Regions from separate parts of the Paenibacillus sp. GM2FR genome, predicted to be linked through region 2. Evidence: predicted binding sites of a transcription regulator. Region 2 holds the regulator's gene; each other region holds the start of a gene.
What was found. The regulator LexA, encoded in region 2, represses DNA repair genes until DNA is damaged. The targets are predictions, from matches to a motif close to CGAACATATGTTCG.

Region 1 (4,280 bases), 3.0 Mb from region 2:
TCTAAACGTGTGGATCAGCACGACAATCCCAGTTAATTCCGTGTCCTCATATTCATCGAATAGCCTCACGGTAATCATACGGTGTTCATGAAATGACTCGGCGAGCGCACTCTCGATTAATTCCATTTCTTGCGGATCGAGCGTTGGCCGATCTTTCCGCCCCTCTTCCAGTTGCCTACGAATGATGGTTTCTTTGTGCTCCGGCAGCATCATCCGGCTTGATTCCCACAGCCCATTACCCTCAAGCTTTTTTCGTGTTGTCATTTATAGTGTCCTCCTATCTTGGCTGATCGGTCCAACGCTTGGCCTGCGTCTGTTTTGGATACCGCTCGAATCACAATCGAATTCCCATATTTATTTTTTAGGGCATCGGTCACCCGTTCAAGTGCCATCGACCGCTCCCGTCCTGTATCAAACAATGATATTTGGTATTCCGTATCCGGGGAAAACTGTGACAAGCTAATACCGACCCTCCGAATCGGCAGGCCGTCCCAATACGTTTCAAGCAGCCGGCATGCCCAGCGGTAAACCTGATTCGTAATATTCGATGGATCCTCCATTTTCATCTGCCGGCTAAATCCCGTGGGGCGGTCAAAGTCGGCCCCCATACAACCGACCGACACCACATGCCCCATAAAACCAAGGCCGCGGCATCGCTGGCAAACCAGCTCTGTCAGCTCAAGCAGCACGACCTTGATTTCTTCCAGCTTGGTATAATCCCGAGGGAGGGTCATCATGTGTCCAACCGATTTAGGGTCAACCTGGTGCGTACCTGGCCTTACCGGGCTATCATCGATTCCGTTGGCAATTCGCCAGTACATCTCGGCTGAAATATCGGAATTTTTACCGAATTTACGGCGCATCATTTGCTTCAATTTAGCAAGAGGCGTCTGAGCCACGCTGCCGATCGTGGGCAGCCCCATGACGTTAAAGTGGCGGGTCATCTTGCTGCCGGCCATAAACATACAGCTAACGGGCAGTTTCCAAAGGGTATCCGCAAGCGAGTCCTTGGACAAAGTGTAGATGCCGGACGGATTTTTCTTGGCGTAGTTATCACAGGCCGTTTTAGCAAGGATTTTGGTTTCACCGATGCCGAAGCGGGCGTAAACACCCGTAGCATCCAGGATATGACGCTGAATGGTTTGGGCTAACTCATCGGGTGTGCCGAACAGATGCAGCGAACCGGTAACGTCTAGAAACTGCTCGTCGATACTGTAAGGCTCAACTAAATCGGTATAACTCTTGTATATCTCCGTGATTTGCATCGAAACGTCAATATACTTCTGCATCCTGGGTTTGATGACGACAAGATCCGGACACTTTGACAGCGCCTCCCCTAATCGCTCTGCCGTCGTTATTCCTTTTTCTTTAGCAAGCGGACAAGCAGCCAGCACGATGCCTGAACGTCTTTCCGGATCCCCTGCAACGACCAAAGGGCGATCTTTATACTCTGGGTGGTCTGCTTTCTCAACAGATGCATAAAAGGACTGGCAATCCCCTAACATGATCACTCGGTTAGATGATTTCACAACGGACTCCCCTTATCTGCGATTTTTAGCCCCAGGTAGGTGTACGATCGCTGCTCGATCTCTGCCTCAATCAGCCCCCACAGTATGGACAGCTTGTGATGATACCCTCTACAGATGAATTCAACCTCAATCCCAAGCCTTGTTTTTCGATCCTCGTAAACCTTAATGGCATATTCACGCATTTTTCTACGAGCTTGAGCTAAATCGGACAATGCGGCTGCCTGCAAATGGTCGATGATCGCATTCGTTAGCTCTAGGGTCTTTAAATCGGCTCTACATAGGATCGAACGGTCATGCTCTAACACATCAAGTAAAAGGGGTAATAAAATATAATCCTTCACCAGTTGGGTTTCATCTGGTTTCAACCCAATACTCAACATCATTAACCACCTCATTGACGGGAACGTTTGTTTGTATTATATGCGAACATTCGTTCTTTTATCAATGTAAATTATACCCTTATGATGACGAACCAGAACTCACAAGCGGTACCAATCATAATCAGTGATTAAAGACCCCGACCTGGAACCTTTCAATCAACGGATGGTTTTTATTCAGATTCACTTTCATTACAAAGTCGGAAGGGATCTCTTTGATACAAAACGAAATATCCTCCTGTAAAAATTCCGGCTTTTCATGATCGTAAAATTTCCCGGCCGCTTCCGACTTTCGAATCCGTTCAATGGTGTCCTCGGCAGATATACGGTTAGTGTCTTGGAGAATCTCCGCTATATATTGTGCACAGGCCAGATCATCATCGCCAGACGGATGCGAAGCAATTAAATTAATCATCATGTCGTCATCTTCTTTTAATAAGTTTCTCTTTATAAACGCTGCTGTTGTTCTTGCATTGGTGAACCCGGTAACGAATAGGTGCTCGGTGCTCAGCGCGTTTAAGGTTGCTGTAACTCCATTAGTTGTCTTCTGGATCAGAAATTTCTCCCGAAGATCAAAGTTGTGTAAACGTACAGGCGAATTATCCAGCTCAAACCCCGGAATCGGCAGCCCCTGTATCTCTCCCGCTAATAAAAAGTCAGGATCGATTTTCTTTAGGCGTAAGGCGTCGTCCAGAGTTCCTGCCAGAATGATACCCTGAACCCCATTGATAAAGGCATAGTGCGCTACGGTAAAAGCCCTTATGACATCAATTACAACATTGATGTGTGATGCGTCCAACGTATGATGGTGTCCTTGAATAATCTTTATCGGCATGTCGTATCCCCTTTCACCCGGCATAGTGGGGGTATGTTAGTAACAGTATATTGGCCCAAATCCAAGGAGTGCTCAAATCCTCTAAGGCTTCGGCAGCAATGAGGGAATATTAAATCCGGATGTGGTGATAATTAGGAAGCATGTACAAATCAAGAACATGCCCTGTATTACACGAATTTCAAGTCCGAGGAGCGATACCATGGAAAAGACCAAAAAGCGAAAACTGAATATCAGCTTTCATAGCGATATCGACCTGCAGACCGACTCCGCGGAGACAAAAGACAACGAATCTTCGGGAAAATCAAAATCTTCTAAAGGCTCAAAGGGTCAAGTGTGGGAGTTTATCGCACTGGCGACGATCCCGATCGTGCTCGTTTTCGGCAATTCCATGCTCGTCCCGGGGCTTCCTGAAATGCAAAGGGAACTGGGTATCAGTAAATTCCAAAGCAGCTTGATCATTACGATTTTCTCCTTGGCAGCAGGCTTGTTTATTCCGATTATTGGTTATTTGTCCGATCGATTTGGACGCAAAGTTATTATTATCCCTGCCTTGATCATATATGGAGGTGCCGGTATTCTGGCAGGATTCGGCGCCATCTGGAACTCTTTTGCGGTGATTATCTCCGCGAGGGCAATTCAGGGGCTTGCGGCCGCCGGAACAGCACCGATTGCCATGGCCCTCGTCGGCGATTTATACGATGGCGGGACGGAAAGCAAGGCACTGGGCCTAATCGAAGCCTCCAATGGGGCAGGGAAGGTACTCAGCCCGATCATCGGCTCCCTGCTTATGCTGATCGTATGGTATGCATCCTTTTTCGCGTTTCCCGTGTTCTGTGCGTTGTCGTTACTGGCCGTCATTTTTATGATCAAAGAATCGAAACAACATTCAAAGCAAGAACTAAGGAAATACCTTGGAAAAATCAGAGACATCTTTAAAGAAAAAGGCCGCTGGCTCATCACCGCTTTTTTTGCCGGTTCGCTAGGGCTATTCATTTTGTTTGGCGTACTATTTTATCTATCCAACATTCTTGAAGACAAGCCTTACAACATTGACGGGGTCATGAAGGGCTTGATTTTGGCCATTCCATTACTTGGGATGGTTATCACTTCCTATACGACCGGAAGCTTGATCAAGAAAAATGGCCTGCTGATTCGTTGGCTGATGAATATCGGGCTGATTGCCATGACCCTTTCTCTGGCGGCTACACTTTTCTTTTTTAAGAACATTTACATGTTTATCGGGCTGCTGACAGTCAGCTGCATTGGAACCGGAATGCTTCTTCCTTGCTTAAATACGATGATTACCGGCGCTGTTGAGAAAAGTGAGCGAGGAATGATTACGTCCCTCTATAATAGCTTGCGATTTTTGGGGGTTGCCGCAGGGCCACCCTTGTTCGGGTGGATGATGGATAAATCGGATCATGTTGTTTTTATAACAGTATCTTCACTATCCTTGGTTACTTTAGGTTTGGTGTTCTTTTTGATTAAGCCGCCTCGGCAGATCGGATGACCGGACAAATCCCTTATGACAAAAGATGG
Region 2 (4,280 bases):
CAGTTGCGTTTTTACGGGTCTGAACAGGATTTTCAGTTAACGGCCGACAAAGAATCCATTCGAAGATTCGGTTCTCAATTTAAACAGGCCTGGGAAGAGGCTCCGTTAGTTTCATAGCAATGGCAATAGGTTTTGGTTTATGGTTTTGTAGAACCGTTCATGGAATGCAGCTAATACAGAATCGCCCTCCATAAAAGGGAAGATTCTTTTTTTATTTTTCGAAAAAAGGGAACCTTTGCTCACTTCCATGACTCTAATTAGACGAGGTGAATCGGTTGGAGCTGGAATACTTGAAGCAGATGACGGTGATGGACACACAGACACTGGATAAAATCATGAACTTATACGGAAATGATATCTGGAATTACGCTTATTTTCTGACCAAACAGCAAGCACTGGCTGACGATATTGCTCAAGAGGTGTTTATTAAAGCTTATTTTGGCATACATACCTTTCGCGGTCGGGCGACGCTAAAAACGTGGCTGCTTACAATTACAAGACATACCGCGTTTCGATATAAACAAACTTTTTTCTTTCGGAAGGTGACCCTCAAGGACAAGCTGCTCACAGATGCCTCAAGCCGGTCGGCGGAAGTAGAGTATTTGGATGGGCAGTATACCAATGAAATATGGGCCATGATTATGACCTTACCCAGGAAGTTCAGGGAGGTGTTGATCCTGGATCTTTACTATGAGATGTCAATAAATCAGATTGCGGAGTTCCTTAACCTAGCGGCGGGTACCGTAAAATCAAGACTGTATCGGGCAAGGAAAAAAGTACAGAACCTGTTGAAGGAGAATGGCGATGAATGAGGATAAACCAGACTGGTACAACCGGGCTAAAAAAGCTCCCTTTTCAGATGAAAAGTTCACATCCGAAATGAAAAAAAACGTGCATAGGTCCGTGATTTTCACCGACAGCAAGCCTAAACGTCGGAAGCACTTACAAGTTGGATTTGCTGGAGGGTTAATGCTTCTGACTATTTTAATTGCCTTTCAATTGCCTTTTGGCAGAGAGGAACAACAGAGAGCAGGGACTTTACTTCCTGGTACGGAAGAGACGATCCGAGCACAAGGCTTAACAGATAGGGGAAGGTTGAGTGTGGTTGCTGTAGAAAAGGAAAAAATAACGACATTGGGAGCACCGAGCTGCTTCGGCCTCGAAACCGACCTGTCGTTTACCGGAAACTACAGCGTACGATATCTTTCTCATGGCGTTACGGGTGAAGTCTCCACGCTGGAGGACATTACTTTTATTCAACCCACCTCTGCAGCAGTCGATATGATTCGTTTGCCGTTTCAGGATGCTGATGTATTTATACTTGCACCGCAATATAGGGATTGCCATGGGATAGAAATCTACGCATTCGCCGTTGATCATGAAACGGGGCATGCAGTGCAGCTCCGGTTCCAGGAAGAAATGATGGTATCCGACACTTCCTATTACAGACCAGGCACGATTCCTATGGTGAAAGATAATAAGCTTGTTCTAGAGTCCACGGAGGGGCCTGGCGGAGAAGGTTCATCAGACTCTAAACTCACGCGAACGTATCGGCTGGATCTTAGGCAAAATGCTATGGTACTAGTCCAAGACAATACAATGATACCCCCTGCGAGTTAAATAAAACAAGTAAAGAGGTTACCATCCAATTAAGGGAGGTAACCTCTTATATTCATAGATATATGAAATTAGTGGACGTCCCTGAAGAGTCCGATTACTTTACCGAGAATCGTAACATGGTTCAGGCGGAGTGGCTCGTAGGTAGGATTCTCCGGTTGCAATCGTACATGATCCTTCTCCTTGTAGAAGGTCTTTACCGTTGCTTCGTCTTCTTCGGTCATCGCTACAACAATGTCGCCATTGTCTGCAGTTTGCTGCTGGCGAACAATGACATAGTCGCCGCTGTGAATGCCAGCTTCGATCATACTGTCACCGACTACCGACAACATGAACACCTTATCGTCGCCTACATAATGCTGCGGGAGCGGAAAATAATCCTCAATGTTCTCCATGGCTGTAATAGGAACACCTGCAGTGACTTTACCGACAACAGGCACTCTGGCAATGGTGTGGGTAAACAGGTTCGCGCTATCGGACTCTTCTTGGCCAAGAAGCTCGATGGCTCTTGGTTTCGTAGGGTCACGGCGAATGAGGCCTTTCTTCTCCAGACGGTCTAGATGTCCATGGACCGTTGAACTGGAGGCTAGTCCGACAGCCTCGCCGATTTCCCGGACAGAAGGCGGGTAACCCTTGCTACGAACTTCGTTGCGGATAAACTCTAAGATCGCCAGCTGGCGGCTGGATATTTTCGACATGCCGTATCAACCCCATTTAGTAACGTTTGGGAAAATTATAACATAGAACTTCCGTTCGTACAAACATAAGTTCTAAATAAAAATAGAACAAATGTTCTTTTGGGTATTGAATCAAACAAGTGTTCGTGTTAATATAAATTCATAAGAGAACACTTGTTTGGGAGATGATGATTCCATGTTGAAATACAGTACATACCGCAGCATTTATGAGAACGTTCCAGTGCAAACGAAGAATTCCTCGGAGACTTGGAGCAATCAATTGAAGTCCAGAATGGCATCCATTCCATTTATAAAACTTTTATTCATCCTCTTGATCGTAGCTTCATTTTGGACAGGAGCATATTCCGTTTTTGCCGGGGGGATGGACAAGCCCACTGGGGAGAAGCAGGTTATTGTTCAATATGGTGATAGTTTGTGGCGAATTGCTTCCCTTCATAAACCGGCAGATATGGATACGAGAGTCTATCTGGATAGCATCCGAAGAATTAACGGATTGAAAGGTCCGGATATTCAGGCCGGAGAGGTGTTGTCTTTACCGGTCTGGTAATTGGACGACGCTAAGAGCAAACCTTTCCTTATATATGTCCCTACTTCTCGCTTTATATTTCTAAGCTTGCCTAACGAAGTGATTTCACGCAGTATAAGCGTGTTTATAATAGACGGCTATTGATTTCTTAACATAGAGGAACCCATTTATGGCATCATATGTTCATATTTGTTCTTAATAAGAGTTTGCAAGGGTGCTGTTGCCTTGACAAGCTCTTTTTCACATGTTTAAGTTATACATGATATCGGAATTGGAGGAGAAGTCATGGACATCGATACTTTGGTTGAACGCATCAATGTACTAGCAAGAAAACAGAAGAGTGAGGGATTGACCGCGGAAGAGCTCAAAGAACGGGCTGAGCTTCGGGAAATATACCTTAATAATATTCGCAGTAATTTTAGACAACAGCTGGAAACGATCGAATGGGTTGATGAAAATGAACAAAAAGGCGGCCCGCGATTAAAGCATTAGCCGATCAACTGTCGCATGGATCTACAACAGTGGATTTCTGACCAGATAGATGGATAGAATTATAATACTTGGGGTGCCGATTATTCGTGGAATCGAATACGGTTACCCCAAGTTTATATATGGATTGGTAATATTTTGAAATTGAGTTCAGGGGGAACTATATGTCACGATCATGGGAAAGAAAAGTCAACAAAAATATGTCACAGCTGAACAAGCAGCGTAAAAAGCAGGGACTGACCTCATACCAAGGCTCTGCCGTCAATGATAAGCATGACGTGTTTAAGGGGCGTAAGTATGTTCTTCCGTTAGTACTCGTTGCACTGGCTGGTTTGTATGCGCTTCTCGGAACGGCGACATCCCAGGCAGCCGGCGGAAGCAATGACGTGTTGAATTGGGTTGGTGTCAGCTTGTATATCCTGTTAGCGCTCATGATTTTCCTGCGCAAACCTTATTTGAAGATTGAGCGTGCTTCCGTTTCCACGATGAAGTTCAATAGGGAACGTCGTTTGGCTGTATCGGATATCGAGAAGATCAAATTGGCTTCGGGTTCCGTCGTGATCCAAGGCAAGGGGAAAGCAGGCAACTGGGTATTCTCGCGTATGATGAATCTTTATGATACAAAAGCGATGGGCGAAAGATTGGAAGAGTTCGCAAAGACTCATCAAATTCCAGTGGAGCATAATTAACATATAGAATAGATCACAGTGTATATATGAGGAGTGGGAGAGAAATGCCGATAGCTGCGGTTTTGTTTGATTTGGACGATACGTTATTGTGGGATGAACGTAGTGTGGAGGAAGCGTTTGAAGTGACATGCCAGGCAGGAGCGGACGAGACCGGCGTAGATGCCCAATCACTTTTGGCCGCAGTACGGGAAGAAGCGAGAGCATTATATGAATCATATGATACCTTTGCTTTTACCAAAATGATCGGAATTAACCCTTTTG
Region 3 (4,280 bases), 330 kb from region 2:
CCTTATTATAACACAGTTGGCACGCGAGCTAAACAGCTGGCTAGAATGAACTGGAATCTATATATGGAATATGTAAAAAAACTCGCTTTAAGAACTCCCCTCCATAAACTTTCCACCATTAATACGTTGTTCACATATTCGCTAAATCCGATGTGACCAAAATCACAATTGCCCTTTCTTCCCTTGTCTATACTTAAATCGAACACGAATTCGACTTATGAATCAGGGGGAGTCTGCATGTTAAGCCAGCATACGATTGAAGTCGTTAAATCCACCGTTCCTGTTCTTGAAACGCATGGAACGGCAATCACGACTGCATTTTACCAAAAATTGTTTCATCATCATCCGGAGCTTCTTAACATATTCAACCATGCGAATCAACGAGAAGGAAAACAGCCCTTTGCTCTTGCCAATGCCGTGTACGCCGCAGCAGCCCATATCGATCGTCTTGAAGCGATCGTCCCGGTTGTTAAGCAGATCGGACACAAGCACCGGGCGTTAAACATTTTGCCCGAGCACTATCCGATCGTTGGCGAAACGCTGCTCGCCGCCATGAAGGAGGTGCTAGGTGACGCCGCATCGCCCGAAATTATCGAGGCCTGGGGCGAAGCTTACGGCGCCATTGCCGATGTCTTCATTGGCATTGAAGCCGATATGTACCATAAAGCCGCGAACGAAGCCGGCGGCTGGAGCGGATACCGCAATTTCGTAATTGACCGGAAGGTGGAAGAAAGCTCAGTCATCACTTCCTTTTATTTGGTCCCGCAGGACGGCGGCGAGATTGCCGATTATCAACCCGGTCAATACATCACGCTCCGGGTAAAACCTGAAGGTGAAACCTATTATCATAATCGTCATTATAGTCTCTCGTCCGCACCGGGCCAGCCTTACTACAGAATCACGGTCAAGCGTGAGGATGAACTGGAAGGAAAGCCTGCCGGCATCGTCTCCACTTGGCTGCACCGTCATGCCGAGGTCGGGACCGTTCTCGAGGTCACTCCTCCGGCCGGTTCCTTTACGCTGGATACGGACACCGATCTTCCGCTTGTCTTGATCAGCGGCGGCGTGGGTTTGACCCCGATGGTGGCCATGCTCGAAACCGTGCTGCTGAGTCAGCCCGACCGGAAAGTAACGTTTATTCATGCGGCCAAGTGCGGCAGCCAGCATGCGATGAAGGCTCATATCGATGCGCTCGCCTCCAAGCATCCGCAGCTAACCTCTTATGTCATTTATGAACAACCGGAATCGGAGGATCAGTGCCACCAAGCTGGCTATATTGATCTTGAATTCCTTCGTAAAACCGTCGATGCGAAAGCCGACTTCTACTTCTGCGGCCCTGTTCCGTTCATGCGTGCCATGAACAGTCAATTGAAATCGATGGAGGTACCTTCAGACCGGATTCATTATGAATTCTTCGGCCCGGCGGGTACATTGGAAGATTAATGAACCGTATTACAAAATCAAAGGGTGCCTGTCTTGTATAAAGACAGGCACCCTTTTTGGATTGATTATGCTTGCTGGTGACTATGATTCAGCGAAAAAGTGAACCTTCTGCTAATTCTGTCGTGAGCATGTTATTAACATATGTATCCCGGCGTTCATATCGTCCGCAAATTCAGGGCTAGACGTGCTTGCCCTGTTCCCGCAGCAGCCGGTTTACCGTTTCTCTCCTCACGCCGATCAGCTGTCCGATCTCTTCCTGAGTCAGATACTCGGTCAAGTGTATTCCCTGTGAATACTCATCCAGCCACCGGATCAGCAGTTCAAGCCGCTCCGCAGGTCCTCCCACCGTCAAGTGATCCAGCCTCATCTGCATGAACCGCACTTTTTCCTGCAGCAATCTGGCAACCTCGAGCGGTTTCTGCGGATCCTCCGCGAGCTGGCGGTACCACGCTTCAGCCGATATGACCTCCACTTCGCTCTGGATCAGAGCGATCGCCGTTCCATGTGTCTCCTTCGGGCTGATCAGCGAATGGTGCGGCACCGTTTCACCGGGATATAAAATATTGAAAAGCACCATGTTGCCGTTCGGATGGAGACGGGTCACCTTGAACAATCCGCTCCGGATGTGATATAGATGGTCCCCGCTATCCCCTTGCCTGAACAATATTTCGCCTTTATGTAGAATCATGAATGAATCGCCTCCTGATGAATGCAGTTATCAGGAGTGTAAACGATATGCCGCCATGAATCCACTGGGATCCATAAACCATTGCCAGAAATTAATGGTTGCAGGCCGTATATTGTTGGCATACTATGTGTAAGATAGAACATATGTTCTATATATTTATGTCTGAGGATGTGTCTCTTATGATGAAGCCTTCCACTCCTCCTCCGCCTTCACCAGAAGACGAAGCCCTAATCCATGATTATCTGCTGCATCACATCATCCAGTCTGCACTCGAGCGGGATATTCGAATTCTCAAGACCCTTAAACTCAAAACGGCTGACCTCTATATCTTAAATCTGCAGCTTATTAAAAAAGGGAATTCGGATCATGCCTGGTTCATACAACAACAGATGAGAAGGCGCGGCATCCGGATTCATAGCCAGAACCGCACAGCCAAGGAAGGGCTGCAGGTTCAGTATTTGTGCCGCGGATATGAAGGCAGCCTGCTCTGCGAATGGCACTCCCTCAAGGAAGAGATTAAGGATCGGCTCGTTTCGTATCTTGGCACGGATTTAGCGGCATACTAGCACCGACTACGTACAAGACAGGAGCGCTCATGAAGAATATCTTCCACATATATTCTGCCGATATCCATAGAATCATTCGTAATTGGGCTGCAGGCGTCATCATAGCCGGGCTTGCCGTTCTTCCTTCTCTGTATGCCTGGTTTAACATTGAGGCTTCTTGGGATCCCTACGGCCAGACCTCCGGTGTATCCATTGCCGTTGCCAACCTGGATAAAGGGACCACTCTTCGCGACCAGCCGATTAATCTGGGAAAAGAAATCGTGGAGTCCCTCCATCACAATGAGAAGCTGGGATGGCGGTTTACGGAGGATAGCGAGAACGCTATTCAAGGTGTACGGCGCGGCGATGATTATGCCGCCATCATTATTCCGGAGAACTTCTCTGCCCGGATCGGCACCGTGCTGACCAATGAGCCTGTCAAAGCTCAGATCCTCTATTATACCAACGAGAAAATCAACGCCATTTCTCCCAAAGTGACGGCCCAGGGCGCATCCGGTGTCGTGGAGGAAATCAGCAAAAATTTCATCAAAACCGCCAATGGCACCATCTTTGAGATCTTCAACACGCTCGGGATTGAGATCGAGAATCAGCTCCCGGCAATTAATAAAGTACGAAGTCTTCTGTTCCGGCTCGAAAAAAGCTTTCCGGAGCTCAATGAAGCGGTGGGCACAGCCGCTAAGGATATTCAGCTGGCCAACCGATTGATTCAGCAGGCCGACACCGCCCTGCCTCGCCTTGAAGGGATTGCCACGGACGGCAAAACCATGGCCGGTGCGCTGGCGGAGTTCGCGAATCAGGCTGCGGGTGCCTCGAAATCGCTGGAGCCTGCCCTGCGTCAGGACTTGGAGGTACTGGCTGCAACCACCGGAGCGCTCTCGCAAGTGCTGGACACTCTGGGGCAAGCCGACATCGACCCGAAGGAGCTTGCCAGCCGCCTGAACGCTGCCCAGGAACGCGCAGAGACAGCAGCGCAAGCCGCGGCCCGGCTGGGTCAATTGTTCAAGCGGCTGGGCTCGATCTCCCCGGCGGCAGCTTCCGGGGCGGCCAAGCTCGAGGACATTGCAGCACGCTGGACCTCAGCTCAGGCCGTGCTCCAAACCATAGCCCAAGCCGTGGAACGGGGAGAAGAAGCACCTGCGGATTCCATCGATAAGCTGAAGAAGCTGAACGATGACATTACGGGACTGACCAACACGCTGTTAAGCCGCTACGATACGGAGATTGGTCCAGCGATCAGCAAAGCCTTCACCAAGGGCGCAGGCACGGCCAAGCGTGTTCAGCAGGAGCTGACCCAGGCGCTTGCCGCAGTCCCCGACATTCAGCGTTTGCTTCAAGATGCCCGGAAGGGGCTCAAAGTAGGGGGCGAAGAAGTGCGGCTTGCCCAAAGCCGTCTCCCGGAAGCCGAGCTACGAATTACGCAGCTGGCTAATCGGCTGCGCGAGATGGAAGCTGAAGGGGATATCCAAGAGGTTATCGATTTGCTTCAAAACAATTTTGAGCTCGAAAGCCAGTTTTTTGCCGAGCCTGTTACGCTGGAAGAGAATCGCCTGTATCCAATCCCAAACTATGGCTCCGCCATGTCT

Region 1: PAEVO_RS17640 (YhjD family protein) is a predicted target of LexA. The motif match lies at 1,953-1,966, and genes of this name have one in related genera.
Region 3: PAEVO_RS02850 (YhjD family protein) is a predicted target of LexA. The motif match lies at 2,268-2,281, and genes of this name have one in related genera.

What each region holds. Positions count from the first base shown of each region.
Region 1 covers NZ_MKZM01000008.1:3,894,846-3,899,125, reverse strand. Annotated here, with positions in the region: gene PAEVO_RS17650 (YolD-like family protein) at 1-264, opposite strand, end outside; gene PAEVO_RS17645 (DNA polymerase IV) at 261-1,529, opposite strand; gene PAEVO_RS17640 (YhjD family protein) at 1,526-1,909, opposite strand; gene PAEVO_RS17635 (2-phosphosulfolactate phosphatase) at 2,031-2,741, opposite strand; gene PAEVO_RS17630 (MFS transporter) at 2,941-4,251, shown strand.
Region 2 covers NZ_MKZM01000008.1:926,102-930,381, forward strand. Annotated here, with positions in the region: gene PAEVO_RS04480 (hypothetical protein) at 1-117, shown strand, start outside; gene PAEVO_RS04485 (RNA polymerase sigma factor) at 267-812, shown strand; gene PAEVO_RS04490 (hypothetical protein) at 805-1,620, shown strand; gene lexA (transcriptional repressor LexA) at 1,689-2,315, opposite strand; gene PAEVO_RS04500 (LysM peptidoglycan-binding domain-containing protein) at 2,491-2,862, shown strand; gene PAEVO_RS04505 (DUF896 domain-containing protein) at 3,127-3,333, shown strand; gene PAEVO_RS04510 (hypothetical protein) at 3,495-4,019, shown strand; gene PAEVO_RS04515 (HAD family hydrolase) at 4,064-4,280, shown strand, end outside.
Region 3 covers NZ_MKZM01000008.1:597,192-601,471, reverse strand. Annotated here, with positions in the region: gene hmpA (NO-inducible flavohemoprotein) at 238-1,443, shown strand; gene PAEVO_RS02855 (Crp/Fnr family transcriptional regulator) at 1,622-2,131, opposite strand; gene PAEVO_RS02850 (YhjD family protein) at 2,311-2,697, shown strand; gene PAEVO_RS02845 (YhgE/Pip domain-containing protein) at 2,727-4,280, shown strand, end outside.